DNA from 2 places in the Neoaquamicrobium sediminum genome. Region 1 is predicted to be linked to the other one. Evidence: riboswitches for the same ligand, from Rfam matches in the RefSeq annotation. Region 1 holds a riboswitch; the other holds the start of a gene.
The links. Region 1 has a riboswitch for S-adenosylmethionine ahead of metA (homoserine O-acetyltransferase MetA). Riboswitches for the same ligand answer to the same signal wherever they lie in the genome.

Region 1 (3,767 bases):
AGACGTTCGACCGCAGCTTCATCGGTGCCTTCCAGAGGCGTCAGGATACACCAGCGGTTTTCGAACAGTTCCGCAAAGCCGGCATCGGGGCCGGACTTTTCCGTGCCCGCGAGCGGATGGCCGGGGATGAAATGGACGTGTTCCGGCATGTGCGGCTGCATCTGCGCGATCACCGACGCCTTGGTCGAGCCGACATCGGTCACGATGGCGCCCGTCTTCAGCGACGATGCGATGAGCTCCGCCACCGCGCCGGAAGAGCCGACAGGCACCGAAACAATGACGAGGTCGGCTTCCACGACCGCTTCGGCGGGATCGGACAGGTATCGGTCCCCGAGGCCGAGCTCGGCGGCGCGCGCCAGCGTTTCTTGGCTCCGGGTCGAAATGACGATCTCGCCAGCGAGGTTTTCCTGGCGGATCTTCCGCGCCAGCGACGAGCCGATGAGGCCGATGCCGATCAGCGCGATCCGGTCGAACATGGGATTAGGCATCGTTCAGTCTTTCAGGAATTCGGACAGGGCGGCGACAACGCCGCGATTGGCTTCCTCGGTGCCGATTGTCATGCGCAGCGCGTTGGGAAAGCCGTAAGCGGCGACACGGCGCAGCAGATAGCCGCGCGCGCTCAGATACTCGTCGGCAGCGGCGGCCGAGTATCGTGCGTCGTCCGGGAAATGGATGAGGATGAAGTTGCCGACGCTGGGCGTGACCCTCAGCCCAAGCTTGCGCAGTTCCTCGCTCGTCCAGTTGCGCCACTCCTCGTTGTGGCCCGCGGAGCGCTCCACATGCGCGCGGTCGAGCATGGCAGCGACACCCGCCTCGATCGCCATGGCGCTGACATTGAACGGATCGCGCACCCGCTCCAGCACGTCGACGACATGTTGCGGCGCATAGATCCAGCCGATACGCGCGCCGCCCAGGCCATAGACCTTGGAGAAGGTGCGGGTCATGACGACGTTGGCGGAACCGGCGACGAGCTCGACGCCCGCTTCGTAGTCGTTGCGGCGCACGAATTCGGCGTAGGCGGCGTCGATGATGAGCAGCACGTCCCTGGGCAGCGCTGCATGCAGCCGGCGTATCTCGCCGAAGGGCAGATAGGTGCCGGTTGGGTTGTTGGGATTGGCGAGGAACACCGCTTTCGTCTTCGGCGTCACGGCGGCAAGGATTGCGTCGACGTCGGCGCGTTCGTCGGTTTCCCTGGCCACGACCGGGGTGGCGCCGGCCGCGCGGATGTAGATCGGATAGGCGAGGAAGCCGTGCTCGCTGTAGATCGCCTCGTCGCCGTCGCGCAGATAGGTGCGTGCCATCAGGGCGATGGCCTCGTCCGAGCCGTTGAAGGCCATTACATTGGCCGCGTTCAGCCCATGCACGCTGGCAATCGTCTCGCGCAGGCGCGTCGACGAACCATCGGGATAGAGTTCCAGCCGGTCTGCGATCGCGCGCACGGCCTCTACCGCCTTCGGCGATGGCCCGAGCGGGTTCTCGTTGGCCGACAGCTTGTGAACCTTCGCAACACCGGCCGGCGCATGGCTCTTGCCGGGCACGTAGGCATCGATCTCCATCACGCCGGGGCGCGGTTGCGGGCGAAGCTCGGTGGTCATGGGCGTATTCCAGCTTGAAGGGCCGCCTGCCTCTAGCAAGCTTTGCCGTTGACGCAAAGGGCGGGCAGGCCTAAAAGCAAGATCAGACCCGTGGTGATTTGGCCGGTCGGCTTGCAGCCACGTTAAACAAGTTGCTAAAGGGCCGTTTGCAACATGTCCGTTGGGACCGGCCGCGAATTCGCCGCCGGTTTTTTGTTTTTGGAGTGTTTGCAGTGCCGATCAAGATCCCCGACCAGCTTCCCGCCCGCGACGTACTGGTGCGCGAGGGCGTGTCCGTCATGGACGAGCGCTCGGCGCTGCGGCAGGACATCCGGCCGCTGCAGATCGGGCTGCTCAACCTGATGCCCAACAAGATCCGCACGGAGACGCAGATTGCCCGGCTGATAGGCGCGACGCCGCTGCAGGTGGAGCTGACGCTGGTGCGCATCGGCAATCACAAGGCCAAGAACACGTCCGAAGAGCATCTCATCACCTTCTACCAGACATGGGAGGAGGTCCGGTCGCGCAAGTTCGATGGTTTCATCGTCACTGGGGCGCCGATCGAGCTGCTGCCGTTCGAGGACGTCACCTATTGGGACGAATTGACCAAAATCCTCGACTGGACGACGACCAACGTGCACTCTTCCTTCTTCATCTGCTGGGGCGCCATGGCTGCCGCGTGGCATTTCCACCGCGTGCCCAAATACACGCTGGAGAAGAAGGCGTTCGGCGTCTACCGCCACCGAAACCATGCTCCGGCATCGCCCTTCCTCACAGGCTTCTCTGACGACTTCGCCATTCCCGTCTCGCGCTGGACGGAGGTTCGCAGCGCCGACATCGCGGCCAATACCGGGCTGGAGCTGTTGATGGAGTCGGATGCCACCGGCCCTTGCATGCTTGCCGAGAAGACCGGAAATCGGCTCTACATGTTCAACCACATCGAATACGACTCTACCTCGCTGAAGGAGGAGTACGACCGCGATGTCGCGGCCGGCTCGCCGATCGAGGTGCCTCACGAATATTACCCGGGCAACGATCCGGCGCGACCACCGCTCAACCGCTGGCGCTCGCATGCGCATCTGCTCTTCGGCAACTGGATCAACCAAGTCTATCAGACGACGCCGTACGACCTGGCGGAGCTCGGCGGCAGTTCGGAGGCGGTGGTGGCCTGATCACGCAGCCGGCCGTTGCTTCAGCCGGCCGGCTTCCTGCGCCGCTGCGATCGCGGCTTGCTTTCGGGGATCGGCGTCTTGAAGACGATCTCGCGGTGCGGGTAGGGGATCGCGATGCCGGCCTCCTGAAAGGCATCCCACAGCGCCAGCAGCACCTTGCCGCGCACGTTCGTCAATCCCTGCTGCGGGTCCTTGATCCAGAAGCGCAGAACGAAGTCGAGCGAGGAATCGCCGAACTGGGTCAGCCAGCAGACCGGCGTCCGGCTGGCCTCGACGCGCGACACGGTCATTGCGGCCTTGATCGCCAGTTCGGAAACCTGATGCGGGTTGGCGTCGTAGGAAACGCCGAACTTCACGTCGAGCCGCACCAGCTCGTCCGAGAACGACCAGTTGATCACCTGCTGTGTGATGAAATCCTCGTTGGGTATCAGGTATTCCCTGCCGTCGCGCGTGACGATGGAGACAAAACGTGCGCGCAGATCGCGAATCCAGCCGAAGGTGTCGCCCAGCGATATCGTGTCGCCGGGCTTGATCGACTTGTCGAGCAGGATGATGATGCCAGAAACGAAGTTGGACACGACCTTCTGCAATCCGAAGCCGACGCCGACGCCGACCGCGCCCGAAAAAACCGTCAGTGCCGTCAAATCGACGCCGACCGCCGACAGCGCGGCGGTGCCGGCAAGCACGATCAGCGCGAACTTGACGATCTTGCCGATGAGTACCCGCAGCGAGGGCGTCAGGTCGCTTGCAGCCTTCACCCGGTCGTCGATCATGTTGCCGATCATCACGGCCAGCCAGATCGCGGCGATCAGCAGCAACGTCGACTTGAGCAGCAGAAGAACGGTCAGCCGCGTTGTGCCCAGCGGCAGTGCAATGCTCTCCAGCGCCAGGGATGCGTCGTCGTCAAGGTCGAGAATGGTCAGGCAGGCATAGATCCAGGCCAGCCACTGCACCAGCCGCGCTGCGAACCTGTTGCGAATGACGCGTGATGCGACGGTAACGACTAGCCAGGCAAGCGCAA
Region 2 (3,767 bases), on a different contig from region 1:
AAGCCGTGTGCGAGATCGCCATTTGCCTGGCGCAGGCGATTCACGAACTCGATCCTTCCGCGCACCGCCGCATGAACTTCACCGCTGGCAAGGCTTACAACCGGCTTCTGGAAGAGCGGAAAGAACTCGCCGCCGATATCCTCTATCGGTTTGGTCGCGCGCTCATGGACCGGGATCTGTTTCCCGAAGGCGACGAGACCTCCTGACCCGGTTGACGCAGACTTCCGCCATCGTTCAGTTCACCGATTGGGTGCGGTCGGGCAGGTCCAGCGAGAAGGCGGGTATTTCCACGTCGAAGAACTCTCCGTCGCTGCTGCGCACGGTATAGGCACCGACCATGATGCCGGAAGGGGTGCGTAGCGGACAGCCGGACGTATACTGAAAGCTGTCGCCGGGATTGAGCTCCGGCTGCTCGCCCACAACGCCCGGTCCACGAACCTCCTCAACCCGGCCAATGCCGTCCGTGATCCGCCAGTAGCGTGCCAGAAGCTGGACGAATACGTCGGAATTATTGGCGATCGTCACCCGGTAGCCCCAGACGTAGCGGCTGTCGTCGGGATCGGAGCGGTCGGGGAGGTAGAAGGGCTCGACCTCCACCTCGATATCTCGTGTCGTGCTGCGGTACATGGCGATGGCTCGACTCTGCACCCGATTCTGATGCTGGTCTCTACACCGTCAAGGCCCGATGGCGGAAATGTGACGTCGAACAGCCCTCAAGCCGCCTTGCCCAGTGCCCTGTCGATATCCTCGATCAGGTCGTCGGCGTCTTCGAGTCCCACTGACAGCCGCACAGTGCCGCCGAGAATGCCCAGATCGAGCCGGGCGTCTTCGGCAAGGTTCTTGTGGGTGGTCGTGGCGGGATGCGTGACCAAACTCTTGGCGTCACCGAGGTTGTTGGAGATCTTCACGATGTCCAGAGCGTTGAGGAACGAAAACGCCTGCTGCTTGCCGCCCTTGACGTCGAAGCACACCAGCGTCGATCCACCCGTCATCTGCCGCGCGATGATGTCGGCTTGTGGGTGGTCGTTGCGCCCGGGATAGATCACCCGCTCGATCGCCGGATGACAGGCAAGGTGGCCGGCGATGCGTGCCGCCGTCTCGGTCTGCTGCTTGACCCGCAGCGGCAGCGTCTCGAGTCCCTTGAGCAGCGTCCAGGCGTTGAAAGGCGACAGCGACGGCCCGGTGTGACGGAAATAGTCGTGCAGGTTCTCGTCGATCCACTTCTTGTCGGAAAGGATGATGCCGCCGAGGCAGCGGCCCTGGCCGTCAATGTGCTTGGTGGCCGAATAGACGACGACGTGCGCGCCGAGTTCCAGCGGCTTCTGCTGCAGCGGCGTGGCAAACACATTGTCGACGACCAGCCGTGCGCCGGCCTGGTTGGCGAGCTTCGCGACGGCGGCAATGTCAACCACTTCCAGCGTCGGGTTGGTCGGGCTTTCGAGGAAGAACAGCTTGGTATTGGGCCGGATAGCCTGTTCCCATTCGGCGAGGTTGCGGCCATCGACGAGCGTCGTCTCGACGCCGTATTGCGGCATAAGCTTCTCGACAACCCAGCGGCAGGAGCCGAAAAGGGCGCGCGCTGCGACCACGTGGTCGCCAGCCTTGACGCTGCACAGGAGTGCTGCCGACACGGCAGCCATGCCGGATGCCGTCGCGCGGGCGTCCTCCGCTCCTTCCAGTTCGCACATGCGCTTCTCGAACATGTCGACGGTGGGGTTTGCATAGCGCGAATAGATGAAGCCTGGCTCCTCGCCCTTGAAACGCGCCTCGGCTGCCTCGGCACTGTCATAGACGAAGCCCTGGGTCAGATAGAGCGCCTCGGACGTTTCGCCGAACGCGGATCTCGTGGTTCCGCCATGCACCAGCGCGGTCGCCGGCTTCCAGTTGCGCTTCGTTTCAGTCGTCATCGTCAAACCCCAGACACAAAAAAACCGGCCGCGAAGTCGCATGCCGGTTTCCTCTCGGTCCCTTTTAGCGACTTGTTTAACGTGGCTGCAAGCCGACCGGCAAATCACCACGGGATAAACGCCCTTTACGCCCATGGCGGACTTGCGTCAATCGGCTGGCTCATTAAACCTCGCCGCACTGGAACGGGGACGCGGCATTGCGCAGCACAGGCATTCTACCGGATCGCGACATCGCGGCGCTGTTCGACGCCCGCGCGCTGTTATCGGCCGGGCCGCTCGATGCCGACCAGATTCAGCCTGCGAGCCTCGACCTGCGGCTGGGCGCCAAGGCCTATCGCGTGCGCGCGAGCTTCCTGCCGGGGCCGGCGAGCCCCGTGGCCGAAAAGCTTGAGCGGCTCAAGCTGCACGAGATCGACCTGACGTCCGGCGCGGTGCTGGAAACCGGCTGCGTCTACATCGTGCCGCTGCAGGAGAGCCTTGCGCTGCCGACGGACGTTTCCGCTTCCGCAAACCCGAAAAGCTCAACCGGCCGGCTCGATATCTTCACCCGCGTCATGGCCGATCACGGCCAGGAATTCGACAAGATACCGGCTGGCTATAACGGCCCGCTTTTCATCGAGGTGAGCCCGCGCACATTCCCGATCGTGGTCCGCGCCGGATCGCGCCTGTCGCAGATACGCTTCCGCAAGGGCCTGGCGCGTCTGTCGGAAGCCGAGCTGCAGGGGCTGCATGTCCGCCAGACGCTCGTGGCGGCGGAAGAGCCAAACATTTCCGGCGGCGGTATCGCCCTGTCGATCGACCTGCGCGGCGATGCAGACGGGCTCATCGGCTATCGCGGCAAGCATCACACAGCGGTTGTCGACGTCGACAAGCGCGCCGCTCAGGACCTTCATGATTTCTGGGAGCCGCTGTTTGCGCGAGGGCGCAACGAGCTGATCCTCGATCCGGACGAGTTCTATATCCTCGTGTCACGCGAGGCGGTCCACGTGCCGCCGGATCATGCGGCCGAGATGACGCCGTTCGATCCACTGGTGGGCGAGTTCCGCGTTCACTATGCGGGGTTCTTCGATCCCGGCTTCGGCCATTCGGCGGCGGGTGGCACCGGCAGCCGCGCGGTGCTGGAGGTTCGCAGCCACGAAGTCCCCTTCATCCTCGAGCACGGGCAGATCGTCGGCCGGCTGGTCTACGAGCACATGCTGTCGCGCCCCGACAAGCTCTATGGCGTCGACCTGAAGTCGAACTACCAGGCCCAGGGCCTGAAGCTCTCCAAGCACTTCCGCGCCGACTGACCGGACCTACGATTTCAGCGACCGCACTTCCTCGCGAAGGGCGCGTATTTCGGCCAGGATAGTCTCCTGCTCGTGCTGCATGGCTGAGCGCTCCTCCGAAGCCGTGCTTTCGTGCTCCTCCTGCATCGCCGAGACGATGATACCGATGAACAGGTTGAGCACGGCAAACGAGGTCAGCACGATGAACGGGATGAAGAAGACCCAGGCATAAGGGTGCACGTCCATCACGGGCCGCACGATGCCCATGGACCAGCTTTCCAGCGTCATGATCTGGAACAGGGAATAGGCGGACTCGCCGATGGAGCCGAACCATTCGGGAAAAGTTGCGGCAAAAAGCTTCGTCGCCATCACCGAGAAGACGTAGAAGACGAGCCCGAGCAGGAGAACGATCGAGCCCATGCCTGGCAGCGCCGCGATCAATCCCCCGACCACCCTGCGAAGCGACGGCACGACACTGACGAGGCGCAGCACGCGCAGGATGCGCAGCGCACGCAGCACCGACAGATTGCCGGTGGACGGGATCAGCGCGATTGCCACGACGATCAGGTCGAACACGCGCCACGGATCGCGG

Region 2: another riboswitch for S-adenosylmethionine. It lies ahead of V1479_RS06255 (O-succinylhomoserine sulfhydrylase); the one in region 1 lies ahead of metA (homoserine O-acetyltransferase MetA).

The regions. Positions count from the first base shown of each region.
Region 1 covers NZ_JAZHFV010000005.1:140,507-144,273, forward strand. The annotation lists gene V1479_RS15860 (prephenate/arogenate dehydrogenase family protein) at 1-488, opposite strand, end outside; gene hisC (histidinol-phosphate transaminase) at 492-1,595, opposite strand; SAM riboswitch at 1,676-1,753, shown strand; gene metA (homoserine O-acetyltransferase MetA) at 1,808-2,746, shown strand; gene V1479_RS15875 (mechanosensitive ion channel family protein) at 2,767-3,767, opposite strand, start outside.
Region 2 covers NZ_JAZHFV010000002.1:205,496-209,262, forward strand. The annotation lists gene V1479_RS06245 (hypothetical protein) at 1-206, shown strand, start outside; gene apaG (Co2+/Mg2+ efflux facilitator ApaG/CorD) at 235-627, opposite strand; gene V1479_RS06255 (O-succinylhomoserine sulfhydrylase) at 714-1,907, opposite strand; SAM riboswitch at 1,951-2,028, opposite strand; gene V1479_RS06260 (2'-deoxycytidine 5'-triphosphate deaminase) at 2,105-3,196, shown strand; gene V1479_RS06265 (ion transporter) at 3,203-3,767, opposite strand, start outside.